2 regions of the Massilia sp. P1_C10 genome follow, and region 1 is predicted to be linked to the other one. Evidence: predicted binding sites of a transcription regulator. Region 1 holds the regulator's gene; the other holds the start of a gene.
The links. Region 1 encodes FNR, which switches genes on or off when oxygen is low (the NO sensors DNR and NnrR bind a similar motif). Its sites were predicted from a motif close to TTGATNNNNATCAA; they were not measured.
Positions count from the first base shown of each region.

Region 2: a site for FNR is predicted at 10,929-10,942, ahead of AC1D02_RS01110 (universal stress protein). Genes of this name have one in related genera too.

Region 1 is NZ_JBFUAC010000005.1:208,310-223,381, reverse strand. It holds gene AC1D02_RS13175 (pyridoxal phosphate-dependent aminotransferase) at 1-899, opposite strand, end outside; gene AC1D02_RS13170 (heavy metal translocating P-type ATPase) at 1,024-3,168, shown strand; gene AC1D02_RS13165 (metallophosphoesterase family protein) at 3,142-4,554, opposite strand; gene AC1D02_RS13160 (penicillin-binding protein 1A) at 4,690-7,197, shown strand; gene AC1D02_RS13155 (hypothetical protein) at 7,317-7,718, shown strand; gene AC1D02_RS13150 (cation diffusion facilitator family transporter) at 7,727-8,689, opposite strand; gene AC1D02_RS13145 (PAAR domain-containing protein) at 8,778-9,035, opposite strand; gene AC1D02_RS13140 (T6SS immunity protein Tli4 family protein) at 9,032-10,264, opposite strand; gene fnr (fumarate/nitrate reduction transcriptional regulator Fnr) at 11,128-11,895, opposite strand; gene AC1D02_RS13130 (DEAD/DEAH box helicase) at 11,985-13,235, opposite strand; gene AC1D02_RS13125 (hypothetical protein) at 13,328-13,456, opposite strand; gene AC1D02_RS13120 (MSCRAMM family protein) at 13,523-15,072, opposite strand, start outside.
Region 2 is NZ_JBFUAC010000001.1:205,486-220,557, forward strand. It holds gene secA (preprotein translocase subunit SecA) at 1-347, shown strand, start outside; gene AC1D02_RS01055 (lipase family protein) at 431-1,450, shown strand; gene AC1D02_RS01060 (AI-2E family transporter) at 1,453-2,517, opposite strand; gene AC1D02_RS01065 (DUF945 family protein) at 2,533-4,107, opposite strand; gene argJ (bifunctional glutamate N-acetyltransferase/amino-acid acetyltransferase ArgJ) at 4,289-5,527, shown strand; gene AC1D02_RS01075 (ATP-binding protein) at 5,532-6,410, shown strand; gene AC1D02_RS01080 (NUDIX domain-containing protein) at 6,407-6,871, shown strand; gene AC1D02_RS01085 (D-amino acid dehydrogenase) at 6,902-8,197, shown strand; gene AC1D02_RS01090 (DNA gyrase inhibitor YacG) at 8,237-8,419, opposite strand; gene zapD (cell division protein ZapD) at 8,438-9,193, opposite strand; gene coaE (dephospho-CoA kinase) at 9,258-9,905, opposite strand; gene AC1D02_RS01105 (prepilin peptidase) at 9,931-10,800, opposite strand; gene AC1D02_RS01110 (universal stress protein) at 11,015-11,842, shown strand; gene AC1D02_RS01115 (universal stress protein) at 11,852-12,307, shown strand; gene copC (copper homeostasis periplasmic binding protein CopC) at 12,346-12,699, shown strand; gene AC1D02_RS01125 (copper resistance D family protein) at 12,733-13,569, shown strand; gene AC1D02_RS01130 (hypothetical protein) at 13,625-14,128, opposite strand; gene AC1D02_RS01135 (GAF domain-containing protein) at 14,189-15,072, opposite strand, start outside.

The DNA of each region.
Region 1 (15,072 bases):
CGCTCTTCGTAGGTGGCGATCGACTCGGGATGGAAGCACGCCAGTGCCGCGTGCTGCGCGATCGCCGACGGGCAGATGAACAGGTTCTGCGCCAGCTTCTCGAACACCGGCACCAGCGTTTCAGGCACCACCAGCCAGCCCAGTCGCCAGCCGGTCATGTTGAAGTACTTCGAAAAGCTGTTGACGGTGACCACGCCCGGATCGAATTCCAGCGCGCTTTGGGGCGCGTGGTCGAACGACAGTCCCTGGTAAATTTCATCGACGATGGAAAAGCCGCCGCGCGCGCGCACGGCCGCCAGCATCTGCTGCATCTGCGGGCCGGTCATCGAGGTGCCGGTCGGGTTCGACGGCGACGCGACGATCACGCCGCGCGCGCGCTCGCTCCAACGCCGGTCGACGTCGGCGGCGGTCAGCTGGTAGCGCTGGGCGGCGTCGGACGGCACCAGCACCGGCTTGCCGCCGAAGGCCGAGACGAAGTGGCGGTTGCACGGATAGCAGGGGTCGGGCATCAGCACCTCGTCGCCTTCGCCGACCAGCGCGGCGCACGCCAGCAGCAGGCCGGCCGAGGCGCCCGCGGTGATCACGACGCGGCGCGGATCGACGGCCAGGCCGAAGGCGCTGGCGTAGTGAGCGGCGATGGCTTCGCGCAGCGGCATCAGGCCGAGCGCGTCGGTGTACTGGGTCGAGCCGGCGCGGATCGCCTCGACGGCGGCGTGGGCGACGCGCTCGGTGGCGGTGAAATCGGGCTCCCCGACGCTCATGCTGATCACGTCGACGCCGGAGCGGGCCAGTTCGGCCGCCGCCTTGACCACTTCCATCACGTGGAAGGGCGCGATCGCGTGGACGCGCTGCGCCACCTGCAAGGCGTGCGCCGCTTTGGCTTCGACTGCATCCGTCATGCTGATCCTCATCGCTGCTTTGATAAACCACTATCTTATCCGAAGCCTGAAGTTTTCGTTACCGGTTGCCGGCGACCTTCGCGCCGGCCAGCGAGAGAACCGCGAAGGGTTTATCCTTCTGGCCATGGACAATTCACTGACATTCAAAATCGACGGGATGACCTGCGCGTCATGCTCGGCGCGGGTCGAACGCGCGCTGCTGAAGGTGCCGGGCGTGGGCGCGGCTAGCGTCAACCTCGCGACAGAACAAGCAACCGTCGCCCTGAAGGATGAGGTCAGCGCGTCGACCCTGGTGGCGGCTGTTGAAAAGGCGGGATACAAGGCAGCCGAGATGCGCGAAGAGGCCCCGGCGCCGGCGCGCGAGCTGCCGGCCTGGTGGCCCGTTGCGGCATCGGCGCTGCTATCGCTGCCGCTGGCCGCGCCGATGCTGCTGCAGCTGGCGGGCGTGCACTGGGCGCTGCCCGGCTGGTGGCAGCTGGCGCTGGCCACGCCGGTGCAGTTCTGGCTCGGCGCGCGCTTCTACCGGGCCGGCTGGCACGCCGCGCGCGCCTGGAGCGGCAACATGGACCTGCTGGTGGCGATCGGCACCAGCGCGGCCTATGGCCTGTCGCTGTACCTGCTGCTGGCCAATCGCGCCGGCCACTTCTACTTCGAATCCTCCGCGGTGGTGATCACGCTGGTCCTGCTCGGCAAATGGCTGGAGGCGCGCGCCAAGTTCCAGGCGATCGCGGCGATCCGCGCTCTCGAATCGCTGCGCGCGCCGGAAGCGGTGGTGCGGCGCGACGGGCGCGACATCGTGGTGCCGATCGGCGCGCTGCGGGTCGGCGACACGATGGTGGTGCGTCCCGGCGCGCGCGTGCCGGCCGACGGCGAAGTCGTCGTAGGCGCCAGCGAGCTTGACGAATCGCTGCTCACCGGCGAAAGCATGCCGGTGACTAAGCATCCCGGCAGCCGCGTGACCGGCGGCGCCGTGAACGGCTCCGGCCTGCTGGTGGTTCGCGCCGGCGCGGTCGGCGCCGACACCATGCTGGCGCGGATCATCAAGCTGGTCGAGGACGCGCAGGCGGTCAAGGCGCCGATCCAGCGGCTGGTCGACCAGGTCAGCGCGGTGTTCGTGCCGGTGGTTCTGGTCATCGCCGCCGTGACGCTGCTCGGCTGGGGCATGGCGGCGGGCGACTGGCAGCAGGCGCTGCTCAACGCGATTTCGGTGCTGGTGATCGCCTGCCCGTGCGCGCTCGGGCTGGCCACGCCGGCATCGATCATGGCCGGCACCGGCGTCGCCGCCCGCCACGGCATTCTGATCAAGGACGCGGCGGCGCTGGAGACGGCGCAAGCGGTCGACGTCGTCGTGTTCGACAAGACCGGCACGCTCACCGAAGGCAAGCCGGCGCTGGTTGCGATCGACGGCGGCGATGAAGCGCTGGCGCTGGCGTGGGCGGTTCAGCAGTTCAGCGACCATCCGCTGGCCAGGGCGGTGTCGGATGCGGCGCTGGCGCGCAACCTGGCGCTGCCGGCGGCGCACGGCGCCGAGGCGCTGCCGGGGCGCGGCGTCAAGGCCGTCGTCGGCGAGCGCGTGGTCTGGCTCGGCAACCGGCGCCTGATGGACGACCTGGGCGTCGCAGTCGGCGCAGAAGAAGCGGGTCGCACCGTGTCGTGGCTGGCGGCCGGCGTTCCGGGCGACACGCGCCTGATCGGGATGCTGGCGTTCGGCGACGCCGTCAAGCCGTCCGCAAGGTCGGCGGTGGCTGCGCTGGAGGCGATGGGCGTGAAGTGCGTGATGCTCACCGGGGACAACGCCGGCAGCGCCGCGGCGGTGGCGGCCGCCGTCGGCATCGCCGATTTCCGCGCCGAGGTCCTGCCGGCCGACAAGAGCAGGGTGATCGAGGAATTGCAGCGCGCCGGGCGCAAGGTGGCGATGGTCGGCGACGGCATCAACGACGCGCCGGCGCTGGCCGCGGCCGACATTGGGATCGCCATGGCAGGCGGCACGGACGTGGCGATGCACACGGCCGGCATCACGCTGATGCGCGGCGATCCGGCGCTGGTGGCCGATGCGATCGCGATCTCGGACCGGACCTGGCGCAAGATCCGCCAGAACCTGGGCTGGGCCTTTGTCTACAACGTGTTCGGATTACCGCTGGCGGCAATGGGGATGCTGAACCCGGTGTTCGCCGGCGCGGCGATGGCGTTCAGTTCCGTCAGCGTGGTGACCAACGCCTTGCTGCTGCGGCGCTGGAAGCCTTCAGCGAATATGCGGAATCTCACATAACGACTTGCTGCCCGTGACCGCGCAGGTATTCCGCACCTTGCCGTCGAGGTCCCAGACTTTCACGGTCCACGCGTCGGCCCCGGCGCGCTCCATGGTCATGTAGCCGAAGCCGTCGATCCACGAGCTGATGCCGGCCACCACCGCGCCGGGCGCCGGCGACTCGTTTGGCGGCAGCGTCTCCGGCAACGGAACGATGTCTTCGGCGGTGCCGGAGAAGCCGCTGACGAACTGGGTCGGGTGATCGCTGCTGAAGCTGACCTGCTCCCACAAGTGCACGTGGCCGGACAGCACCGCCTTGACGCCTTTGGGCAGCATGCGCGGATCGAGTGCGCCGTAAGCGTCCTGCAGGCCCTTGTCGCCCTTGAACAGCCGCACCTCGCCTTCATTGTTGCGGGTGGCGCCGAACGCGAAAATCGGATGGTGGTCGACTGCGATGTTATATGGGGCCTTGCTCGACAACTCTTCCATCTTGCGGTAGTCGGCGCCGAATTTCGCCATGCGCGGGTCGTCCGCTTTCAGCCCCCGGAACGTGGTGGCCGAGGTGTCGAGCACGATCAGCTGCGCGCCGCCGCCCAGCGGCACGGCGTACGGATCGCTGAAGTTGCCCTGCATGTCGTTCGCCGCGTCGTTGCAGTCGCGGCCCGCCAGCAGCGCACGCGGATCGAGGAAGCGCCACCATCCTTGCCCGCCGCGCGTGCACGATTCGTGGTTGCCGCGCGCGGCCACCCACGGCGCGGCTTCCAGCAGCTTGCGGCCGGGCGTGAAGAAATCGGCGTCCCACGTGTCCCAGCCGTAGCCCCACGGACTGCCGGCGCAGCCCGTGCGGTCGGGCGGGCAGGCGTTTTCGCGGTAGTGATAGTCGCCGACGTGCACTACCAGGTCGGGGCGCCAGTCCGCCGCCAGCGCGGCGATGCGCGCGAACGGGTAGGCGGCCGGGCGATTGCAGTCCTGGTAGTCGCCGCCGCTCTTGTTCTTCTTCACGCGGCAGCCGGTGTCGCCGATGACGACGATGCGGTCCACGTGCGCGCGCGGCAGCGCAAGCGCGCGGCCGTCGACCGAGGCCTGCGCGGTGCCGGCCGGGATAGGCGCTTCGCACGTCAGCACCGGGAATGCGCTCGGTTTCGAATCCTGCGGCGCCGATTCGGTGGCGCGCTGGGCGATCGTGGCGGCTGGGGCGCGCAGCGCCATCGGGATATCGAGCTGGTCGATGCGGATCGATGGGCAGGACGGCGCTGGCGTGACGACGCGGGCGACGGCGGCGCCGTCTTCACCGATCACGACGAAGGAAGCCAGCATCGGCGGGCGTGCCGGCGCGGCGCAGCCGGCCAGGGAAAGGGCAGCGGCAAGCAGGGCGGCGCGCATCGGCGTGAGGACAGACAGGGACATGGGGAACCCGGTGGGCAAAACGAGCAATCTAACCCATCCTTGCGGCGCCGTCCATCCGTTGTTCGGTAGCGAACAGAGAATCCGGCCCCGTCGGATATACTTGCCCGCTGGGATCAAATAATCGGAACGAACATAGTGAACGAACAGAGCAAACGCGCGCAGGAACGACTGAAGCAGCTGGCTGGCGGCATCCGCGACAGGGCGCACTCCGGCTACCTGCACGCGCGGGGCTATCTGATGGGTCACTCGCCGCTGATGCGCGCCGCGCTGGTCGCGCTGTGGGCGTTCGCGGCGCTGATCGCGCTGCTGCTGGCCTATGTGCTGATCCTGATCCCGGTCACGCCCGGCATCAAGGACCTCAAGCAGGCCCGCGCCGCGCGCGCGTCGACCATGGTGTCGGCCGACGGCAAGGAGCTGGCCAGCTTCGACCAGGGCTTGCAGGAGCGCGTGAAGCTCGCCCAGGTGTCGCCGAACGTCGTCGGCGCGCTGGTCGCCACCGAGGACAAGCGCTTCTACGATCACCACGGCATCGACATCAAGCGCACCGCCGGCGCGATTTTTTATAGCCTGAAGGGCGACGCGCAGGGCGGCTCGACCATCACGCAGCAGCTCGCGCGCAACATGTTCCCCGAGGAGATCGGCCGCTCGCGCAACCTGAACCGCAAGCTCAAGGAGCTGATCACCGCGCTGAAGATCGAGGCGACTTACAGCAAGACCGAGATCCTGGAAGCCTACCTGAACACTGTGCCCTTCCTGTACAACACCTTCGGCATCGAGATGGCCGCGCGCACCTATTTCGACAAGCCGGCCGCGCAGCTCGACATCCTCGAGAGCGCGACCCTGGTCGGAATGCTGAAGGGGACCAACTACTACAACCCGGTCACCAATCCCGAGCGCTCGGTCCAGCGCCGCAACGTGGTGCTGGGGCAGATGGTCAAGGCCGGTATCATCAACGACGCGCGCTACAGGCAGTTGATTCGCCGGCCGCTGCGGGTGCATTTCGCGCGCCAGGCCGAGCGTCCCGGCACCGACACCCACTTCACCGCCTACGTGCGCAAGTGGCTGATCGACTGGGCCGACGAGAACGACTACAACCTGCAACTCGATGGCCTGGTGGTGCATACCACGCTCGATTTCGACCTGCAGAAGGCGGCCTTGCAGGCGGTCGACCGCCAGGCCAACGCGCTGCAGGCGGTGGCCGACGTCGAATGGAGCCAGCCCGGCATCAGCACCTCCGGTTCGACCGGCGCCTACGCCGCCGCGCGCGGGTCGGTCAAGCCGTTCCAGTATTTCTGGCAGTCGCACGGCGCGCTGGCCGACGCCTTCGTGCGCGAATCGGCCGAATACCGCAAGGCGGTCGAAGACGGCGAGGCTCCGGGCGCGGCGCTCAAGCGCCTGAAGGCCGACGGCAAGTTCATCGCCAACCTGCGCGCCGCGAAGTCGCGCCTCGAAGCGGGCTTCGTCGCGCTCGATCCGGCCAGCGGCGAAGTGCGCGCCTGGGTCGGCAGCCGCGACTTCCAGCGCGAGCAGTTCGACCACGTGGTCAAGGCGGCGCGCCAGCCGGGATCGACCTTCAAGCCGGTGGTGTATGGCGCCGCGCTGGAAAAGGGCCTGACGCCGGACCATCCGTATGTGGACGCGGTGATGAACATCAAGGCCGGAGACGGCACCATGTGGCGCCCGACCGACATGACCGGCACCACGGGCGGTCGCATGACGATGCGCGACGGCCTGGTGTTTTCGAAGAATACGATCACCGCGCAGGTGATGCAGGACGTCGGCCTGCCGAACATCATCAACCTGGCCAGGTCGCTGGGCATCAACCAGAGCAAGCTGCAATCGGTGCCGTCGCTGGCGCTCGGCACCAGCCCTGTGACCCTGCTGGAAATGGTCAACGCGTATGCGACCATCGCCGCGCAGGGCGACTACCGCAAGCCGGTGTTCGTCACCCACATCACGGACCGCGACGGCAAAATCATCGCGCGCTTCGGCGCCGAAGCGCCGCGCCGGGCGATGTCGCAAGCGTCGGCCGTGACGCTGATCGACATGATGCGCGGCGTGATCAACCGCGGCACCGGCACCGCGATCCGCAGCCGCTTCGGCATCACCGCCGACGTCGCCGGCAAGACCGGCACCACCCAGAACAACGCCGACGGCTGGTTCATCCTGATGCACCCGAACCTGGTGGCCGGCGCGTGGGTCGGCTTCAACGACAACCGCGTGGCCATGCGCAGCGCGTACTGGGGACAGGGCGGGCATAATGCGGTGCTGCTGGTGGGCGACTTCTTCAAGGCGGCCCTCGACAGCGGCAAGCTCGACCGAGCCGCGCAGTTCCCGGGAGGGCCGAAGATCGCGCCGGCGCCGACGGACGAGCAGCAGATGGAAGTGATCGAAGAAGGCGGCGACATGCAGCAGGACGGCGTGCCGCCACCTGCGCCCGCGCCGGAACCGGTGATCGTCGAGGAGCCGGAAGTGCCGCAGGAGCAGGAGGAGCGCCGCCGCAACCGCGACGCCGAGGTCGACCGCCAGATCCAGCAGGACCGCCAGCGCGAGATCGACCGCCAGCAGCGGCAGGAGATCGAGCGCCAGTTCCAGCAGGAGCGCCAGCAGGAGCGGCGCCCGCCGGATTCGCCGGACGCCTGATCTGTTGTGAAATCACTTCACCCGGACGGATAAATGCCGGTGAAGTGAATTAGTGCTGGATGGCCGCGCAAGCTTCGGATAAAGTTGTCGAAATTATATTTTCGCACAATGAGGCTGTCATGCGCCTGATGAAACGCTTGTTCGCACCCAAGCCCAAGAGCCAGGCGCACGTCGTCAGGCGCGCGGTCGAGGTGATTGACCGTGTGATCTTCGATGTCGGGATTCACACGCTGGTGGCCGGCACCTTCGTTCTCGACCGGCGAATGCGTCTGCGTTTCATTGGTGTGCCGATCGTGCGGCGGCGCGGTGTGGTGGCGGCGGTGCAGGTTGCCCACATCGAGGAATCGGATGCGCTGCGCGCGATGTCCGTTGGCGCGGTCGACCCCGTGCTGTTCAAGGGGGAATGCGCCAGCCTGGCGCACGCGGTGGTGCGCGAACTGGGGCACCAGCTGCCGGCGCTGCGGGCATTGCCCCTTGCGGAAGCCGCGGGCCAGCTTCGGGCTCAGGTCCAGCGGACCTGACCACCACCTTACACCCAGGACGAGCGCAGGGCGGCCGACTCGAAGTACAGCGTGCGCACCGACGGATTGTGCTTGCGCACGGCGTTTTCCAGCCGCTCGATCGCCTGTTCCACCTCGTCGATGCGCATCCCGCGCTTGAACTGCACCGACGCCGTCAGCAGCACTTCGTCCGGCCCCATTTGCATCGTCAGCACGCGCGCCACCTTGTCGATCGAGGGATCGGAATTGATGATGTCGCGCAGTTCTCCGGTTTCCTCGCGGCCGATGCTCTCGCCGACCAGCAGCGCGCCGGTCTCGCGCGCCAGCGTCCAGGCGGCGCCGACCAGCAGCAGGCCGATGACGACCGAGGCGGCCGGGTCGAACAGTTCGTTGTCGAACAGCTGGCCAAGCCCGATGCCCAGTGCCGCCACCACCACGCCGGCCAGCGCCGCGGTGTCCTCGATGAAAACGGTGAACACCGCCGCGTCCTTGCTGGCGCGGACCGCCTGCCACAGGTTGTCGCCGTCCTTGCGGTATTTGTTGAGGCCCAGGCGCGACAGGTTCCAGCTGTAGCCCTCGAACGCGAAGGCAACCGCCAGCACCACGTAGCTCCAGAGCGCGTTCTCGATCGGCTCGGGATCGATCAGGCCGTGCACGCCGCGGTAGATCGACAGGCCGCCGCCCAGCGAGAACACCGACAGGGCGACGATCAGCGCCCAGAAGTAGACCACCTTGCCGTAGCCGAAGGGGTGGGCCTGGTCGGGCGGGCGCGCGGCATTCTTCTCGCCGATCAGCAGCAGCACCTCGTTGCCGGTGTCGACCGCGGAGTGGATCCCCTCGGCCATCATCGCGGCGCTGCCGGTGATGGCGGCGACGATGAACTTGGCGACAGCAATGCCCAGGTTGGCGAAGACGGCCGCGTAGATCACTTTCTTCGTCGCCGCCTTCTTGTCTTCGCTTGCGGCTGATGCTTGTTTCGGTGCTGCCGTCATTCCCGGTCCTGTTCTCATCGATGCCAAGCGATGAGTGTAGCAATTGCCGAGATGAGGCGGGGGCGGCGTTTCAGCCGTGCGCGCCGGGTCAGGGGCGGGAGTAGTTGTTATCGGTTGCGATCAGCATGGCGCCACAGCTAGTCTTGTGGCCGTGATAGGCGACGCCAACGCCATCAATCGTGTGGCGTTCGTCGCCTTCGACGATGGTTCCCGGGCCGTGTAAAGGGCAAGAACACAAGTCGCCGACCCGAGCAACACCTAAGCCATCGACAGTGAAATAGGTTGCTGTCACATTGGCGACTTCACCGCCGTGGGTGGTCTTGTCATGCAGCCGGATGACGTTCATCCGGCCTCCGATCCACTCGAATGAGGAAGAGGGTCGTGTTCTGTCAACTCCCAAACCGATGCGACCTCTCGAGTCGGATGTTCGCCGCTTAGCTTCTGCCATATGCCACGTTTGTCGAGCAGAACCGCGTTGGGCATAGGCTCGCCCGCGACGACGTGGCGGCGTCGCCCGCCGATCACCAAGCCATTATCTCGACATTCCCACCAACCCGACGCCGGACAAGGACTGCCACTGTCTGCATGGGCTCCTAGCGGGGTTTTGGGCGCGGAATTTTTTTTAGCGGCCTCGCCGGTGGGGCGCACGCGAATGGTGCTGACGAGTTTGTCCCACAACGCCACAGCTTCCTCATCCGTGATACTCGGCGCGACGCTCGCTGTCTGATCGTCCTTGACGCCGGTGTCCAGCTTGATATCCAGTTCCGGCAACAACGAATCTCTCACTGCGCCCAAGCTGACAAACGCGAACTCGTGCGATTCGGTTGTGTGTTCCTGTGCCGGCTTGCGGGCAAGAACTTCAAAACCATTCCAGTTGCCTAACTGCCGCGGGCCACGGCGGAAAAATTTTATCCGGGAATACCAGCTGCCACCTTCCTTCGCGGCGGCGTCCAGACGTTTTTCCAATCCGCTTGACTCAATGAGGTAGTCTTGGTTCTTGACGACGGCGACGGAAAAATGGACATCTGGAAACTCCTTCAACCTTACTCCGATCGAGGCACGTTCGAATTCGGGTTGCAAAGCAACGAAACCGCCTTCTATGCAAACACCTGTTTCCGTAGGGGACTCGTCGTCGGCGCGGAGCCGTAGTAATGTCGCGGTCTTGTTTAAGCTGTTAACCGAGTCGTCCTTGGGATGGGATGCCCCGTGTTGAATAAATAGATCATCGCCAATGGGAATGAAAGATTCGACTGTGTAAGATCCTTGGTCTCTGTAGCCAAAAACTAATTTCTGGCCGGGAGCTGCGCCATCAATAACTTTGCCGAACAGAGAATCGCTAGCGGCGAGCGCGCTACCCTTCAAAAATATTCGGTTCTTTTCAATCTCTACGAGTTGAGCATTTATACGTGTGGATATTGTATGTGCTTCACCCGAGTGGAAATCGATGGGGAAATCCACATCTGTAGGCCCGAAGACCGCATTCGCAGTCGAAGGTATTTCAACAATAAATTGCCCAAAGCAAATCTTTTTCGTTCTTTTAAAGAGTGGTTCAAGTCGTGATGATAGAGCCGTCATGCTGGGCCTCTTTGATGACTGGACTGGATGATCGCAGGCGTTCAGAAACGGTGTTGAGAAGAAAATCAGTGCCGTAAAAGCGACGGTTTTGGTTGATTGTCGTGAAGAACTCATTTTGCAGCCCACACCATGGAATGTGCAATTTTCACAAGGCAGTACAGCGTGGAGCAAAGGGGGCTAGCGCCTTGGTAGCTGTGCTGCCTCGATCTGTGAGAAATTGCAGTTCAACCGGCAATGCAGTGAACTGCTTCAGCGACATCCCGGCTTCTAGCGAAACACACAGCAGCCGGTACTCGATCCCTCCGCAAATCGCTTCGCCGCCGCTGACATTCTTAACCAGGAGCTGGTTTTCGGCCAGTCCACGATCGGTAGCGAAGCGCAGGCGAATGGACGATTCGCTCCACTAAGACCAGCGAACGGATTGGGAAGCGGGATGCCTGTCATGTCGCGATCTCCGTTGAGCGGCGCTGCTGTTCCAAGGTTGGATCGAAGGAAATCTTGCTCCCTATAACAGTTTTTCGATTTGAGTTATCGCAAAAATGCTTAGGCGAAATTCGCGATAGGGCTGGAGCACGTTGCCGGGACGGGTTGGCCAAGCCGGTATGGTTCGGGCTTGCCTTGGGAGGATGCTCACGCTACGAGCTGCGCTTCGGCTGTTCGTGTGCGTGCGCGAGCTGGGGTCGCCGTCACATCTGGCGCGCTTCACCGATCGCGTACTGCCGCACTCGCGGAAGATGCGGGATCGTCAGCGAGGCGCTGCCCCAGAATACCCGGGTGATCGGGCTGGTGAAGTGCTTCGGCTTCGAGGTTGCGCTGGCGCCGAAGGAGCGAACGATGCGCTTATGTCCTTCCGCTGGAGGAGGTCACGACAACGGGCTGCAATGCCCTGTGCCGGCCGCCATCGCGCGCAGCAGTTCCGGCTGCAGCAGCGTGACGTCGCGCTTGTCGACCTTCAGCAAGCCAAGCTGTTTGAAGCGCGACAGCAGCCGGCTGATGCTTTCGATCGTCAGTCCCAGGTAGTTGCCGATGTCCTCGCGCGACATGCGCAGCTGGAAGTGGGTGGCCGAATAGCCGCGCGCGGCGTACCTCGCCGACAGGTTGACGAGGAAGACTGCGAGGCGCTGCTCGGCGCGCATATTGCCCAGCAGGAGCATGACGTTCTGCTCGCGCGTGATTTCGTCGCTCATCAGACGATGGAAGTTGTGCAGCAGCGCGGGCAGGTGGCCGCACAGCTCTTCGAGCTCGTCGAACGGGATTTCGCACACTTCGCTGTCTTCCAGCGCCACCGCGTCGCAGTGGTGGTGGCCGCCGCCAATCGCGTCAAGGCCGAGCAGCTCGCCGGCCATCTGGAAGCCCGTAATTTGCTGCTCACCGGCGGCGTTAACCTGCGAGGTCTTGAAGTGTCCGAAGCGGATGGCGTAAAGATTACGGAACGGCTCGCCCATCTGGTACAGGCGTTCGTCGCGCGCCACACGCCGCCGGCGGCCGATAGCGGCGTCGAGCAAACTGAAGTCGTCCTCATCGAGTCCTGAAGGCAAACACAGCTGATCCGAGCTACAGGCTGCGCAGCTCGGCTTGAATCCATTCGCGCGGAAGGGCGGCGCGATGGCAAAGGGCCGTGGATGGTTCACGTGGTCGGACTCGTGATTCCCGTTCTGCGGGGGACGCTTCCATTATAGTGCTGACGGGCGGACACTGCCAGCGCCGCCCGGGCTTTTCCCTAGCGCCGCGCGAAGCGCACGTCCACCTCGGTGACCTTGGCGTCGCCCTTGGGCTTCTTCGGCTTTTTCGGCTTCTTCACCACTTCGCCGCGGGTGTTCGTGACCGGCACGCGATGATCGGGCTCGAAACCCGCTTCCTCGACCCGCTCCAGCGTTTGTTTCGTCAGCACTTCAATCGCGGCCAGCTGCGTGACTTCGTCGGCGCACACCAGCGACACCGCTTCGCCCGAGGCGCCGGCGCGGCCGGTGCGGCCGGTGCGGTGGACGTAGTCTTCGGCCACAATTGGCAGGTCGAAGTTGACCACCAGCGGCAAGTCGTCGATGTCGAGGCCGCGCGCGGCGACGTCGGTGGCGACCAGGATGCGCGCGTCGCCGGCCTTGAAGCGCTCCAGCGCGCGCAGGCGCGCCGGCTGCGGCTTGTCGCCGTGGATCGAGTCGGCCGGGATGCCGTGCGATTGCAAGGTGTCGACCAGCGCGTCGACCCCCTTGCGGGTCTTGACGAACACCAGCACCTGGCCCCAGCGCTTCTTCTTCAGCAGGTGCATGAACAGTTCCGGCTTGCGCTTCTTGTCGACCGGGACGATCCACTGCGCGATCGCCTTGACGGTGGTGTTGCGCGGACTGACTTCGATGCCGAGCGGGTCGCGCAGCAGCTTGCCGGCCATCGCACGGATCTCGTCGGAGAAGGTGGCCGAGAACAGCAAGGTCTGGCGCCGCGCCGGAAGGGCGGCGAACACCGCATCGAGCTCGCGCGAAAAGCCCAGGTCGAGCATGCGGTCCGCTTCGTCGAGCACCAGCACCTGCACTTGGTCGAACTTGACGGCGTTCTGGCGGTGCAGGTCGAGGAGGCGCCCCGGTGTGGCGACCAGCAGGTCGAGGCCTTTGCGCAGCTTCATCATCTGGGGATTGATGCTGACGCCGCCGTACGCGACGTGGGTGCGCAGCGGCAGGCTGGCGCCGTAGGCCAGGAAGCTCTGGTGCACCTGCTCGGCCAGTTCGCGGGTCGGCACCAGCACCAGCGCGCGCACCGAATTGGCGGCGACCCTGGTCCCCTCCATCGTCAGCTTCTGCAGGATCGGCAGCGCGAACGCGGCGGTCTTGCCGGTGCCGGTTTGGGCGGCGGCCATCACGTCGCGGCCCGCCAGCACGGCGGGAATGCCCTGCAGCTGGACCGGCGTCGGCGTTTGGTAGCCAAGTTCGGCCAGGGTGCGGACCAGCGGATCGATCAGTCCAAGGGAGTCAAACGACATGGAAAATACCTGCTAATGGAAGGGAACGGGCGACAGTTTACCCTGTCGCGCACCGACAAGTGGCGAAAAACGCGCGCGCGGCCGGCCTGGCGCTATGCGGCCGGCGTCGTGATGGCCGGTGTGGCGACCGTCGGCTTGAGCGGATCGTGCTTGTCCTTGCAGCCCGCCACGCACAGGCAGGCGAGGGCGAAGGCGGCGCATCGGAGCGTGAATGGCTTCATCGCAAAGTCCCCTTTGAAACGGCCATGATACTGAAAACCGCCGGGCCGGGGCGCGCGCTCGGGCGGCTAGGGCGGCGCCGCGCTGACGACGATATCGCGGCCGTTGAGCGAGTTTCCGTCCGGGCCGATGGTCACGGCCGGCGCGCCGGATTGCGCCAGGCGCAGGCGTTCGAGCTGGGCCGGCGCGATGCGCAGCTGGTAGCGACCCGGCAGCACGTACGGGATCACGTACGAGCCGTCCGCGTTGCTCCGGACAGCGGCCGCAACGCTGCCGGCTGCGTCGACCAGCTCGACCTGCAGCTCGCCGATGCCGCGTTTGGCGCCTTTCTCAAGCAGCCAGGTGGTGCCGTCGACGTCGCCGCTGACGCTGACGGCGAAGTCGATCGCGGCCACCTTGCCCGGCCGCGGCACCACGCGCACTCCCTTGACGCGCGCCACCCATTGTGGATCGTCCAGCGTGCTCGGGTCGAAACCGATGTCGACGTTGACGTTGGGCGGCAGCCGGTCCAGCCACGCGAAGCCGGCGGCGTCGGTGCGCGCCAGGTGGTTGCCGCCATTGACGGTGAAGCCGGCGCCCTTGATCGCTTCGTCGCCGGCGTCCATCACGCCGTTCTGGTTCTTGTCGAGGAAGACCCGCACGGAGGCGGTGCCGCTGCCGGCCATCGGCTGGGCGCCGGCCAGCCAGCGCGACTGGCGCGGCTCGCGGCCAAGCGCGACGAACAGGCGCGCGCCGACGCCCATCTCGCGGCGGCTCGACCAGAACGCGGTGACGCCAAGGCCGTAGCTGCCAAGGCTCTTGTTGATGCCGCCGGTGACGCGCACCGTGCGGTCGACGAAGGAGCGGGTCACGCCGATGTTGGCGAGATAGCCGTCGGCCAGGTTGCGGTCGGCCGCGATTGCAATCGCCGACAGGGCGCGCAGCGGCAGTACGCCGAAATCGACCTGGCCGCTGATGCCCATGCCGGCCACGCGGCGGCTGAGGCGGATCGCGCCGTCCGCCGTGCGCGCGCCCGCCAGCGACTGCCAGCGCAGCGAATTGGTCAGCGCCATGCCGTTGCGGATCCAGGACACGCGGCCCTGCGCGTCGAGGTTGCGCACGCCCGAGGCCAGCGACTCGCGCCGCGCCAGCAGCGACGCCGGGAGCATCGGCAGCAGGGCGCCGTCGGCGCGCAGCTCGTCGCGCGCATGCACCTGGCCGGCGCCGCCGGGGAAGGTCTCGCTGGTGAAGTCGTCGAGCACCGCGCGGCTGGCGCTCATGGCCATGTTGCCCAGCCGGGTCTTCAGGGTCAGCTGGCCGAGCCGGCCGCCGTCGTCCGCGCGGGCGGCATTGGCGCTCAGGATGAAGGCGCGCCAGTAGCTGTGCAGGCCGGCCTGCAGGTACTGGCGCTCGCCGACGCGCGTGACGGCGCCGTTGGCCGAGAGGTAGCTGGCGACGCCCCAGTCGAAGCGCGCCAGCGCGCGATTGACGCCGTCGCCGTCGCGATGCGCCGCAATGTCGTAATACAGCGCGCGGGGCGCCACCGCCGACTGCTCCAGCAGGAAGCTGCGCCGCTCGACGCGTACCTGTCCCAGCGGACCATGGAACATCAGCCGGAAGTCGTTGTTCCCGTATGCGA
Region 2 (15,072 bases), on a different contig from region 1:
AGAACCCGAAGCAGGAGTACAAGCGCGAAGCGTTCGAACTGTTCGGCAGCATGCTCGACCAGATCAAGAACGAAGTGATCCGCATGGTCATGACGGTGCGCATCCAGTCGCGCGAGGAAGTCGAGGCGGCGGAAGCGGCGATGGCCGCGCAGCAGGCGCACATCGAAAACGTCAGCTACCAGCACGCCGACTTCAACCCTGACGCGGCGCCGGAAGACCTGCTGGCGCCAGTGGCGGCGGCTGCGGACGACGGCACCACCTACATGGGCATGAAGGTCGGCCGCAACGATCCTTGCCCTTGCGGCAGCGGCAAGAAGTTCAAGCAGTGCCACGGCAAGCTGGCGTAACTGCCGGCAGCGCAGTCACTGCAAACGAAGCGGCAGGGTGAAAGCCCCGCCGCTTTTTTTACGTTCGGGCCGGGGAGGCATACATGGCGTTACGATGGATTCTGCCGGGCGGCGCGCTGACGCTGGCGGCGGCGGTTGCCTCGGCGTCGTCCGCGCTCGGCCCGGCCGCGCAGCGGGGCGTCGCCGACGGGCGATCCGAATTCCGTGCGGTGTTCTGTCAGCTGATGCAGCGCGACCATCCGGGCGCCGGCTGCAACGACTGGCTGCGGCGCTTTCCGGACGAAGCAGCGCCTGCGGCGGTTGCTCCGGCGACCAGCCACGCGCCCGCGGTAAACGTCGTGATCGTGGGCGGACTGTTCAGCGAATGCCTGCCGGCCGGTTTCACCTTCGGCGATGCGACGCTGCGGCTGCGCGCCGGCGGCTATCGCGTCAGCCATGCGCCGGTCAAGGGACGGGCCGGCGCCGACGTCAATGCCGCGATCATCCGAGGGCACGTGGCGCGGGAACGGGCGGCGGTTCCTGGCGTGCCGCTGGTGATCGTCGCCTACTCGAAAGGTGTCGCCGACACCATGACCGCGCTGGCGGCGTATCCCGAGCTGGCCGGCAGCGTCGCCGCGTTCATCAGCGTGGCGGGTGTGGTCAACGGCTCGAGCGCCGCCGACAAGTCGCAGCGGCTGTATGGCGTTACCGCCGGCTTGCTGCCCTACGCGCGCTGCCCCGGCGGCGATGGCGGGGAAGTGCGCACCCTGACGCACGACTACCGGCGTGCCTGGCTCGCGACGCACCGATTGCCGGCCGCGCCCTTGTATTTTTCCATTGTGGGCCTGCCGGCTCCGGAGCGGGTCTCGTCCGTGTTTTCCGTGTTCCGGCACGGCCTGGCGCGCATCGATGCGCGTAACGACGGCCAGATGATCTATGCAGACGCTATCCTGCCGCGCAGTGAATTGCTCGGCTACGCCAACGCCGACCATTTCGCCATCGCCTTGCCGATGGCGGGCGCGCGCCTGCTGGGCGTCAACCGCAATGATTTTCCGCGCCCCCAGCTGATCGAGGCGGCGGTCCGCGTCGCCGAGGCGCGCCTGCGGGCACGCGCCCCGCGCTAACGCTACGCCTGGCGCACGCCTGGTCCGAACAGCTTCTCTTCGTGCCACAGCGTGACGAACAGCGTCATCACCACCGGCCCGATGAACAGTCCCACCAGGCCCATGGTCTCGACGCCGCCGAGGATCCCGAACAGCACCGCCAGGAACGGCAGCTTGGTCGCGCTGCCGATGATGGTGGGCCGCACGAAGTGGTCGGCGATGAACAGCACGATGACGCCGGCGGCAAACACCGCCAGCGCGGCGCCGGTATGGCCGCCCGCCACCAGGATGCCGGACACGATCAGGAACGCGATCGGCGCGCCGAACGGGATGATCGCCAGGATGCCGGTCGCGGCGCCCCACAGCACCGCCGACGGCACGCCGGCGAACGCGTACACGATCCCCAGCAGCAGGCCTTCGGCCAGTCCGACCAGCACCAGTCCGTTGACGGTGGCGCGGATCGCCGTCGGCACCTTGGTCGCATACAGCTCCCAGCGCGCGCGGCCGACGCAGTGGCTGCCGATCGCGTCCATCTGGCGCACCAGCGCCGGCCCGTCCTTGTAGAAGAAGAACAGCGCGACGAAGGCGAAGCCGATGTCGATCAGCCGGTGCAGCAGGTGCGCGCCGAAATTGCGCAGCAGTTCGCTGGCGGTGTGCAGGCGGCCCACCGAGCCGTCCTGCAGCAGGTGCGCCATGCCGTGCGGCTGGCTCAGGGTATTGGTCCACCATTCGAAGATCGCCGGTCCCGCCATCGGGATGCGCGCCACCCACGCCGGCGCCGCCAGCCCGTTGGTGTTGGCTTCCGCGATGAAGGCCGCCAGCGCCGGCGCCTGGTGCGCCACTTCGGCCAGGCCGACGGCCAGCGGCACCAGGAACAGCAGCGCGCTGGCCACAGTCGCGATCAGCGCCGCCGGGATCGAGCGGTCCCCGCACGCGCGCAAGGCGCGCTCGAACAGCGGCCAGGTCGCGATGCACAGGATCGCGGCCCATACCAGCGGCAGGAAGAAGCGCTGCGTGACGAACGCGGCGAACAGGATGATCGCCAGCGAAAAACAGGTGCTGAGGATGTCGCGCTGGGTTTCACTCATCGGAGCGCTCCGTCATCAAGGGCGGGCCTGGCCAGGCTCGCTGACGATGCGCCAGGTGGTCGGCATGTCGACCGGCTTGCCGTTGACCAGCGCCGGCATGTAAGCGCAGTGCTCCATCGCCGCGAGCAGCGCCTGGTCATAAGCCGGAACCTGGCTCGGTTTGACCAGCGCCAGGTCGGCGACCTTGCCGTCGGCCTTGACGACGAAGCGGATCGACAGTTCGAACGGACGCTCGCCGCGCACCACGTCTTCCGGATAATCCGGCAGCACGCAGCGGCTCTCGATACGGCGCGCCTGCAGTGCCGGCGGCGCGCTCGGCGCCTTCGGTGCATTGAAAGCCGGCAGGGCGATCTGTTTGCCGTTGATGCGCAAGACCCCGCCGCGGAACTCGATGTCGGACACCAGCACATCTTTCTCGATGCGCGCGAAGCCGCCGCCCACCATTTTGCCGATGACGATGTCGTTGATGCTCTGCGCGATCTGGGCGACCGATTGCGGATTCGCGACGCCGCCTTTTGCCTGGGCGCTGGCCTGTTTCTCCGCGACGTTGGCGGCGATGTCCCGCACCATCGCGACCGGTACCCGCACGTTGAAACGGGCGACGATCTTCTTGATCAGCGCCGGAATCGTGGCGAGATCCGCTTCGTTTGCGCCTTCGACGGTCACGCGGCCCTTGAGGATGGCTGTGTTGCCTTTGTAGCCGGCGCTCAGTTCATCGATTTCGAAGGCCGCGCCGCGCTGGATCACGGCCTTGCCCAAGCTCTTGAAGATGGGCTGCATGGCGGCGAGTTGCTGCTCGGGCGTCGCCGCGCTGGCCTGGGCTTTTTCGCCCAGCGCCTTCATCTCCGCAATCGTCGCCTTGTCGATGTTCGTCATGCGCATGGCGAACTTGACGTTGTCGACCTTCTGTTCCATCGCGCTGATGGCCTTGACGCTGAAGCCGTAGGCCATGTCGACCGACTTCGGCCGCTCGATCAGGTCGCCGTGGAACCGGATATCCTCCAGCGCCACCCTGGTGCCGTCTTTCTTGACGTCGATCTGCACGCTGGCGATGCTCGCCTCGCTGGTGCCGAACCAGATATCGCCGAAGCCGCGTTTCTGCTTTGCGGTCAGGGTGATATCGCGCACGGCGACGTGTGCGTCCTTGTCTTCGAAGACCATCGACGGCCACGAACCATGGGTCGTCGCGTTGCGGCTTGCCTTGTCGAGCGAGACTTTCAGCGTCAGCGGCGCCCATTCGTAGTTCTCGCCCGCTTCGCTGGTGTAATGCAGCGGCGCCAGCGTGCCCACGTAATCGTAGCGGCCATTGGCGACCGGCAGCCGCGCCAGCGTCCATGGACGCTCGCTGCCGAATACCGTTTTCAGTTTCTGCGCCGTCTCCGGCCCGTGACGGAACTCGGCGATCGCATCGAGGCGCTCGCGCATCGGCAGCCTGGCTTTGTCCGCAGCCTGCAACTCGCGCATCATCGACGTCATCGCGTCCATCACGGCCGACGGTTTGACCACGGGCCGGTTCGGCGCATCGGCAGCGTGGACAGGCATGCCGGCGAGCGCGACGGCGAGGGTGCTGCTCAGGACGAGAGTTTTCATGGGAAATTATATGTTTGAAAATGTTTTCTATTATCAACTACGTGTTTCTAAAAGTCATCAAGGTATTCGTTAAAGTTAATTGCCACCGCACAAAAGTGTTGGCCTGCGGGAGCAGCATCGCGCTTCTGCGGGGCTGCTGGCGGTACAATATCGGATTCAAATTTTTACGCTAGGGAATCCCATGGCCGTCAACTCCCCGCTCCCCGTCGCCGCCAGCCTCAAGCCGGTCGCCGGCATTGAAATCGGCTTTGCCGAAGCCGGCATCAAGAAGCCGAACCGCAAGGACGTGCTGGTGATGCGCCTGGCGCCCGGAGCGACCGTGGCCGGCGTGTTCACCACCAACCGCTTCTGCGCCGCGCCGGTGCAGGTCAGCAAGGCGAACCTGGCGGCGGTGAACGCCGGCGGCGCGCCGATCCGCGCGCTGGTGGTCAATACGGGCAACGCCAACGCCGGCACCGGCGAGACCGGCCTGGCCAAGGCGCACGAAACCTGCGCCGCGCTGGCCAGGCTGCTCGGCTGCGAGCCGCAGCAGGTGCTGCCGTTCTCCACCGGCGTGATCCTCGAGCCGCTGCCGGTCGAGAAGATCGTCGCCGGCCTGCCCGCGGCCATCGCCAACCTGAAGGCCGACAACTGGTTCAACGCGGCCGAAGCCATCATGACCACCGACACCCAGCCGAAAGCGGCATCGCGCACGGTGACCATCGGCGGCCACGAAGTGACGATGACCGGCATCAGCAAGGGCGCCGGCATGATCAAGCCGAACATGGCGACCATGCTGGGCTACCTTGCGTTCGACGCGAAAGTCGCGCAGCCGGTGCTCGACCAGCTGGTGCGCCACGCCGCCGACCAGTCGTTCAACTGCATCACCATCGACGGCGACACCTCGACCAACGACTCGTTCATCCTGATCGCCACCGGCGCCGGATCGCTGGAGATCGACAGCCTCGAGAGCGCCGATTACGCCGCGCTGCGTGACGCCGTCACCGATATCTCGCGCAACCTGGCGCAGCAGATCATCCGCGACGGCGAAGGCGCCACCAAGTTCATGACCATCACGGTGGAAGAAGGCGCGTCTGTCGAAGAGTGCCGCAAGATCGCCTACTCGATCGCCCACTCGCCGCTGGTCAAGACCGCGTTCTTCGCGTCGGATCCTAACCTGGGCCGCATCCTGGCCGCGATCGGCTATGCCGGCGTGGACGACCTCGATGTCAGCAAGCTCAATCTGTACCTCGACGACGTGTGGGTCGCCAAGAACGGCGGCCGCAATCCGGACTACCAGGAAGCGGACGGCCAGCGCGTGATGAAGCAGAGCGAGATCCTCACCCGCGTCACGCTCGGCCGCGGCACTGCGTCGGCCACCGTGTGGACCTGCGACCTGTCGCACGAATACGTGACCATCAACGCGGACTACCGCTCGTAAGAAGATGACGCCGCTCGAACAGTTGCTCCAGCGCGCCGAAGCACTGCTTCTGCGCGTGGAAGGCGTGCTGCCGCCTGCCGTCCCGCGCGAGCCGGACTGGAAGCGCAGCTTCGCGTTCCGCTGGAAGAAGCGGGGCGGCCACGGCTACCTGCAGCCGGTCGCGCACGTCGCGGCTATCACCTTGTCGGACCTGCACAACATCGGCACGCAGAAGCAGCAGATCGAGCAGAACACGCGGCAGTTCGTGCAGAAGCGCCCGGCCAACAACGTGCTGTTGACGGGCGCGCGCGGCACCGGCAAGTCGTCGCTGATCAAGGCCTGCCTGAACCAGTTCGCCGGCGACGGACTGCGCCTGATCGAAGTCGACAAGGCCGACCTGGCCGAGCTGACCGACATCGTCGACCTGGTCGCCGGCCGGCCTGAACGCTTCATCGTATTCTGCGACGACCTGTCGTTCGAGGAAGGCGAGAGCGGCTACAAGGCGCTGAAGGTGGCGCTCGACGGCAGCATCTCGGCGCAGTCCGACAACGTGCTCATTTACGCCACCTCGAACCGCCGCCACCTGATGCCGGAGCGGATGTCGGACAACGCCGGCTACACCAGCGACGACAATGGCGACCTGCACCCGGGCGAGACGGTCGAAGAGAAGATATCGCTGTCGGAGCGCTTCGGCCTGTGGCTGTCGTTCTATCCGTTCAAGCAGGACGACTACCTCGACATCGTCGCGCACTGGCTGGGCAGCTTCGGCTGCGACGCCGCGCAGGTCGAGGCGGCGCGGGCCGAGGCGCTGCGCTGGGCGCTGCAGCGCGGCTCGCGTTCGGGCCGCGTGGCGTGGCAGTTCGCCAAGGACTACGCGGGCAAGCTGCAAGGGCAGGGCGCATGAGTGATGTGAAGGCGGGCCCGATCGATGTCGTGGTCGGGATCCTGATGAAGCCGAACGGCGACGTGCTGCTCGGCCAGCGTCCCGAAGGCAAGCCGTACGCCGGCTACTGGGAATTCCCCGGCGGGAAAGTCGAAGCGGGCGAAGCGCTGTTCGCGGCGCTGCAGCGTGAATTCGTCGAAGAACTGGGACTGCACGTGGATAGCGCCGAGGAATGGTGCGGCGTCGAACACGTGTACGAGCACGCGCACGTGCGCCTGCATTTTTTCATCAGCCGAGCATGGCGCGGCGAAGCGCAAAGCCTGGAGGGGCAGGCTTTTGCGTGGCAGGGCACGGTCGGCGTCGCGCCGCTGCTGCCGGCAACCATCCCCCTGCTTGAATGGCTGGACCAGCTGCGGTACCCGACCTACCCGTCGGAGACTGCGTCGGCCGACGCTGCGGCGACCCCGCCGGCAAGCGCGTAGGCCGCTCTATAAATCTGTACAAGGATCTCTGTGAAAATCATCGTCTTGGGTAGTGGCGTCATCGGCACCACGTCCGCATATTACCTGGCCAAGGCCGGGCACGAAGTCACCGTCATCGACCGCCAGCCGGCGGCCGGACTCGAAACCTCCTTTGCCAACGCCGGCGAAGTCTCGCCGGGCTACGCCTCGCCGTGGGCCGGCCCGGGCGTGCCGGCGAAGGCCGTCAAATGGCTGCTGATGCAGCACAGCCCACTGGTGGTGCGCCCGGCGCTCGACCCGCAGATGTGGCGCTGGATGTTCCAGATGCTGGCCAACTGCAACCACAAGAGCTATGAGGTCAACAAGGGCCGCATGGTGCGCCTGGCCGAGTACTCGCGCGACTGCCTGGTGCAGCTGCGCGCCGACACCGGCATCGCCTACGACGAGCGCAGCCAGGGCACGCTGCAGCTGTTCCGCACCCAGAAGCAGCTCGATGGCGCGGCCGGCGACATCGCGGTGCTGGACCAGTACAAGGTGCCGTACTCGGTGCTCGATCCGGAGGGCTGTGAGAAGGCCGAGCCGGCGCTGTCGATCGTGCGCGGCAAATTCGTCGGCGGCCTGCAGCTGCCGGGCGACGAGACCGGCGACTGCTTCAAGTTCACCCAGCGCCTGGCCGAAATGGCCAAGGAACTCGGCGTCAAGTTCCGCCAGGGCGTCGACATCCAGCGCCTGACCGTGGAAGGCGACAAGATCACCGGCGTGGTGACCTCGATGGGCGAGCTGAAGGCCGATTCCTTCGTGCTGGCGCTGGGCAGCTATTCGCCGCTGCTGGCGAAGCAGATCGGCATCCGCATTCCGGTGTATCCGGTCAAGGGCTATTCGATCACGGTGCCGATCGTCGATGCGGCCGGCGCGCCGGAATCGACGGTGATGGACGAGACGTTCAAGGTGGCGATCACGCGCCTGGGCGACCGCATTCGCGTCGGCGGCACGGCGGAAATCGCCGGCTACGACCTGACCTTGCGCAAGGCGCGCCGCGACACGCTGGAGCACTCGGTGACCGACCTGTTCCCGCGCGGCGGCGACACCAGCAAGGCCGAATTCTGGTGCGGCCTGCGGCCGATGACGCCGGACGGCACGCCGGTGATCGGGCCGACGCCTTACCGCAACCTGTTCCTCAACACCGGCCACGGCACGCTGGGCTGGACCATGGCGTGCGGATCGGGCCGCGTGCTGGCCGACCTGGTGTCGGGACGCCAGCCGGAGATCGGGCTGGAAGGGCTGTTCATGGATCGCTACGGCAGCGGCAACAAGCCGATCTTCGTGCCGCAGGGCGTGACGGCTTAAAGCAACACCTGGGTCTGACCCCGCGGGGTCAGACCCTTGCTATTCGTCGGCCAGCGGATCGTCAAGCGGGTCGGTCGGCGCGCCGCCGGGAATCACGAACTTCTCTTCGGCCCAGGCGCCCAGGTCGATCTGTTTGCAGCGCTCCGAGCAGAACGGGCGGTACTTGTTGGCCTCGGTCCATTCGACCTTCTTGGCGCAGGTGGGGCAGGCTACTACTGGCATGGCAAATCACTCACTTCTTTAAAAATTGCACAGCGTGAGTTCGAACGGTACGTCGTCTTCCAGCGGCTTCGGTTTCAGGTCGCCGCCCTGGCTCGTGAAGCGAACCCACAGCATGTATTTGTTGGCGGATATTTCCGGGATCGCGCCCAGGTTCTCGTCCAGGCTCAAGCGCAGCATCTGGTAGACCTTACCTTGCAGCATTTGCTGGTAGCTGCCGGCGTTGGCGATCATCTTGACCGGCCCGCCGGAGTCGCGCAGCAGGCGCAGCACCAGGGCCAGCGCGTCGAACAGCGGCGCCAGCGGCGCGAACCAGGCGACGATGTCATTGTAACGCTGCTCGGACGGACGCTTCTGCCACGCGTAATACGAGGGCAGGTCGAATTCGCAGGCGCCGCCCGGAATGATGGTGCGGCCGCGGATGCTCATCAGCCATTCGTTGTCGCGCACGTTCTGGCCGGTCTTGCCCTGCGCCGCGACCAGGTTGGCGCTGACGGTTTCCAGTTCGCCGAGCACGGCGTCGAGCATTTCGGGGACCACATTCGGATTGGAACGGTAGCTCAGCAGGCTCTGCTTCTGGCGCTCGAGCTCCTGCAGCAGGTCAGACTTGAGGTCGGCGCGGCCGGCCACTTCCAGCATGTCGAAAATAGTGGACAGCGCGACGTGGTGCTGCATCGCGTGTTCCTGGTGAACAAAGAACTTGAATTTCTCGTACAAATCTTCCAGCCGCAATAACGTGCGTATGCGCTCGTTGAAAGGGTATTCGTAGACGATCAAAATGACATCCCTTTTCTTATAGGCCGGAGAAGAATCACGTGATTCTGAACCAGTCGACGCAAAATTACAAATTCTCCAATGGTAAATCTGTCATTCTGGACGACATTGTAATGTATTGCCGGTGCAACGCTTCCACTTGCGGCGCCAAAGCACCAATTCCGTCGTCGTTGACGATCACGTCGTCGGCCGCGGCCAGCCGCTGCGCGCGCGTGACCTGCGCCGCCATGATCTCGCGGACTTGCGCTTCTTGCAAGCCATTGCGCGCCATCACGCGGGCGATCTGCATCTCCTCGGGACAGTCGATCGCCAGCACGCGCGCGACCCGGTCGCGCCAGTTGCCCGATTCGATCAGCAGGGGCACGACGAAAATGACGTAGGCGCCGGTCGCCGCAGCGGCTTCGCTCTCGGCGGCGGCGCGGATCAGCGGATGCAGGATCGCTTCCAGACGTTGCTTGGCGGGCGGGTCGGAAAATACCAGGGCGCGCATCGCGGCGCGGTCGAGGGCGCCGTCGGGGGTGACGAAGGCGGGGCCGAATTCGGCGCCGATCGCGGCCATCGCCGGCCCGCCTGGCGCGGTCATCGCGTGGGCGATCAGGTCGGTGTCGACCACCGAAGCGCCTAGCGCGGCGAACATGTTGGCCACGGTGGTCTTGCCGCAGCCGATGCCGCCGGTCAGTCCGATCTGTAATAGTGGGCCGTGCGCCTTGTCCATGATGTCCTCGCCGGCCCGGGTAGCGTCAGCCGAAAAACTGGTGCGAGTAAGCGGTGATCTGCGGCCCGCACAGCAGCGCGATCATGCCGGCCGCGGCCAGGTAGGGGCCGAACGGGATCGGGTTCTCGCGCCGGTGCTTGGCGAACAGGATCAGGCAGATGCCGACCACCGCGCCGACCACCGACGACAGCAGCACGATCGCCGGCAGCATCTGCCAGCCCAGCCAGGCGCCGAGCGCGGCGAGCAGCTTGAAGTCGCCGTAGCCCATGCCCTCCTTGCCGGTGGCGAGCTTGAACAGCCAGTACACCGCCCACAGCACCAGGTAGCCGGCGGCCGCGCCGATCACCGCGTCCTGCAGCGGCACGAAGGTGGCGTTGAGGTTGACCAGCAGGCCGGCCCACAGCAGCGGGAAGGTCAGGTCGTCGGGCAGCAGCTGGGTGTCGTAGTCGATCGCCGTCATCGCCAGCAGCGCCCAGCCGAAGCCGAGCGTGGCGAGGCCGGCCCAGCCGCTGCCGAATTTCCAGATCAAGAGGGCCGACAGCAGGCCGGTGAACAGTTCGATGGCCGGATAGCGGATCGAGATCGGCGCCTTGCACGCGCTGCACTTGCCGCCCAGCGCGATGTAGCTGACCACCGGGATGTTTTCCAGCGCCGTGATATGGTGGCCGCAATGCGGGCAGGCCGAGCGCGGCACCATCAGGTTGAAGTTGTCTTGGTGCGGCAGTTCCTTGCCGCTCTCGTGCGCGACGTAATTGTCGGAGTCGCGCTGCATCATCTTCGGCATGCGGTAGATGACGACGTTGAGGAAACTGCCGATCAACAGGCCGAACAGGCCGGCGGCCAGGGTCGCGCCCAGCGAGCCGGGGGCGGCAAACAATAGGGTTTCCAAAAGAATAACGCTCCAGTGTGTGACGAAAGGCCCGTGCCGATGCCGATATGTTGCATCTCAGGAAGATTACGAATCATAGACGCGTTCCGCGCGAATATGCAAATCAATACCGCTAAATTGCGCCCGTCAGCGGCTTGATGTGGATCAAAGATATGTTAATGGCAAACCGACAAACTGCAAGGGCAGGGCAATTTCGGCGCCCGGTTGGAAAGGAGCGGCCATGTCGTACAAGACCATCGTCGTCCATGTCGACCAGTCGCGGCACGCCGACGGCCGCATCCGCGTCGCGGCCGCGCTGGCGGCCCGCCACGGCGCGCACCTGGTCGGCGCAGCGACCACCGGGATGTCGAGCCTGATCTACCACGGCGCCAACGTCGACATCGCGCGCACCGCGCTGGCGCCCCAGCTCGACCAGCTGATGGTGCGCGCCAACGATGCGCTCGACCGCTTCGACGCCATCGCCGGCGCGATCGACGGCCTGTCGTTCGAGCGTCGTCTGGTCGACGACGACGCCGCTGCCGGCCTGGCGGTGCAGGCGCGCTACGCCGACGCCTTGGTCATTAGCCAGTTCGATCCCGACGATCCGGTGGCGCGCATCGATCCCGAACTGCCCGCGTTCGTCATGCTCAATAGCGCCGGCCCGGTGCTGATCGTGCCCTTCTCCGGCGCGCCCGCCGCGGTGGGCGACGAGGTGCTGACTGCGTGGGACGAGAGCATCCCGGCGCGGCGCGCCATCGGCAGCGCCTTGCCGGTGCTGAAGGCCGCGCGCAAAGTGTGGCTGGCGGTGTTCAACACTGGCGAGCTGCCGCGCCTGGCCGGCGCCGACATCGCGCTGTTCCTGGCGCGCCACGGCGTCAACGTCGAAGTGCTGCGCGCCGAAACCCAGGGCGGCGTCGGCAGCGCGCTGCTGTCGCTGGCGACCGACCGCGGCGCCGACCTGCTCGTCATGGGCGGCTACGGCCACACGCGCTTTCGCGAAGTGCTGATCGGCGGGCCGACCGAAGCCATCCTCGCAAGCATGACCATTCCCGTCTTGATGTCCCATTAGGAGGCACACATGTACAAGCGAATCCTGGTACCCACCGACGGATCGGAGCTCGCCGCTCAGGCCGTCGCCGCGGCGATCGACTACGCGCGCGCCAGCGGCGCGGTGGTGGTCGCGTTCTCGGTCGCGCAGCCGTACCCGATCCTGCCGGCGGTGGACGGCGCGATGATGATCGATCCCGGCATCGACAGCAAGGAGCTGCAGCAGATCGCGCAGCAGTCGGTGGACGAGGTGGCGCGCGCGGCAAAGGACGGCGGCGTCGCCTGCGAGACGCACACGGCGATGTCGTTCCTGCCGTACGAGGAGATCATCCGCGCCGCCGAGGAGTACCGCTGCGACGTGATCTTCATTGCCTCGCACGGGCGGCGCGGCTTGTCGCGCCTGCTCGCCGGCAGCCAGACGCAGAAGGTACTGGCGTATTCGCGCGTGCCGGTGCTGGTGCTGCGGCCGGAGCTGCCGGCCGCATGACGCCGGCTAGGGGTACAATCCCGGAAACGGAGAACCCCATGAAAATCAGCTCACTCGCCCTGGCCGTGGTCCTTGGATTCGCGGCCATGTCAGCATCCGCGCACGCCAAGCTCGAGGCGTCGGAACCGAAGGCGTCCAGCGTCCTGGCGCAAGCGCCGGCGCGCATCCGCCTGCAGTTCAACGAGTCGATCGAACCGGCCTTCAGCAAAGTCGCGCTGACCAATGTACAGGGAACCGAGATCGCGGTGAAGGCAGTGGCCGACAACGACAACCGCAAGGCGCTTGCCGTATCGGTGCCGGCCTTGCGCGCGGGCGAGTACCGCGTCCGATGGACGGCGATGGGCCATGACGGCCACAAGACGAAGGGCGAATTCAGCTTCACCGTCAAATAGATGATCGCCGCCACGGTGATCCTCAACCTGGCCGTGGCGATCGCAGTCGGGGCCTGCCTGCTCGGCCTGTTCCTGGCGCGCGACATGAGCGACTGGGCTGCATCACGTCGCCGCCGCGTTCGCGCGATTGCGCTGGCGGCTACTGTCGCGGCGCTGCTGGCAAGCGCGGTCCTGCTGTGGATCGAGGCCGCGATGATGTCCGAGACGCCGCTGATGGAAGCCTTGCCCGCGGTCTTGTCGATGCTGACCCAAACCCACTACGGCGTCGCCTGGAAAATCGGCGCGGCTTCCTTGACGGCGGCGGCATTGGCCTTGGGGTCAGGTCCGCCGGACCTGACCCCGGGCTTTAGTCGCAGCGCTCTGCTCGCACTGGCAGCCTTCCTGTACTCGCGCAGCATGGTGAGTCACGCAGCCGCCGATGGCGACATCAGCCTCACGATCGCCGTCGACTGGATCCACCTGATGGCGATCAGCGCGTGGTCCGGCGAAGTGATCGTCGCCGGCCTTGCGTCGCTGGCCGGCGAGGGCCCGCGGACCAGCGTGACTGACCATGTGAGGGCGCTGTCGTCATCGGCAACCGTCGCGCTTGCAGTGGTCGTCGCGACGGGCGCATACAGCGCATGGCATAACGTGGGATCTTCCGCCTACCTGGGCGGCAGTCCTTACGGCGCCACGCTGCTGGTGAAGCTGGCGTGCGTGGCCGCGGCGGTCGGGCTGGGCGCCTTCAACCGCTTCTTAGTGATGCCGTCGGTGCTTGCCGGCGGATCCGCGCGCCGATTCCTGCTCGTGCTGCGCGTCGAAGGCGCCGTGCTGATGGTGGTGCTGGTGCTGGCCGCGATACTCAGTTCGACGCCTCCGCCATTGGGGTGAGGCGTGTGAACCCGCTGGCCGCTATCCGCACCGCGGCGGTGCGGCGTCCCAGCGGCTACTTGAGCTTGACGTCCTCGGCCTTCGCTTCCTCCATCGCCTCCGGCTCGAGTTCCTCGGCCGAGGTGTTCAGGTGGACGAATAGTCCCCACGCGGCGAGCATGATGCCGACGGCGACGAGGATGCTGGCGGCGTAGGGGAGATGGGTGGGATTCTCGTGAATCGCCTTGAACGTGGCGACCAGTCCTTCGACCGCCAGTGCTACCACAACGACGACAAAAAAACGCGACAGGAAGCGCCGCACCCGAGTCGGCGCGCTGATATCGGTGTTGCGGATGACTTCTTCCTCAACGATGGTCTCGGCGATCTGCAGTGCGACGACGCCGGCGGCCAGCAGTCCCATCGCCTCGATGACCATCAGCGCCGCAGCGCCGGTCGTGCCGCCGGCAAAGGCATCCCATCCCATGCGGGCGGAAATCACGATGAGCATCAGCGCGGCGCCTGCGAACAGGAACGCCATCAGCGCGTGCACGGAGCTGAACATGACAGTGAGTATTTTCATCCGCCCATGTTGCCATAACTGAGCAGTGGACCGGCGCACGCCCGCACCTTCGCCACGTCGCTAATGGCCGCGTGATTGGCCTTTTTGCCGGCGTAATTCTTCTGCAATGAGGATGGCGAACGACGCGGCAACCTTCATCTGGTCGCTGTCGATCGGATCGTTGCGGGCGAATTCCACGGTCAGCACGCCATAACAATCTCGCTCACTGGTTTTTAGGGGAACCATCAAGAAGGCGCGCAAACTGTCCTCTCGCCACGAAGTTTCCAAAGGGCCGACATAGGTCGACAAGTTTCCCTTGTGTACGAATGGCTGAAATTTCTCGTTATGACCGGTTTCGAACGATAAGGCATGCGGAAAGTCCAGCGAGGCGCAGGCCAGGGCCTTGCAAGTGAACGGAAACCCGAAGCGAGGAACGTAGTGCATTAGCTGCTGCCGATAGGTGGCGCTGGCTACAATGTCTTGTAAGCGCTCCGATTTTTTGCCGGAGATGGCCGCATTGGTGGTTTTCAGCTCTGCCTCGTCCGGCAGCCAGACGCACACGCGTTGCGCATGAAACTTCGAAAATGCGGCTTCGACCAAGGGCAGCGCGCGCTCGAGGAAACTCAGGTCGTCCGTGGCGCGACTTTCGAGCATTTGCCAAACTTCGCCGCCGATCATGTCGCGGGATCGCTGATGGTTGAATTCCCGCCAGTGGTCCCAGAAAAGGTAAGTCACGGCCAGGATGAACGCGACGTGCCTGGCCATTTTTTGTATTTCGCTTTTGGGTTCAAGGATCCCGTGCGCAAGCCGGTCAGAGCCGACAAGTTCGCCGACCACTTCGATCGTCAACAGAAGGAGAGACAGGAAAAGGACGGAGACGGCGCCCACCCGAAGTGCGCGACGGGCGTATTCCTTGACCGGCCAATATCCCCAAAAATACAGCGCGATGGGAGAAAATGCGAAAG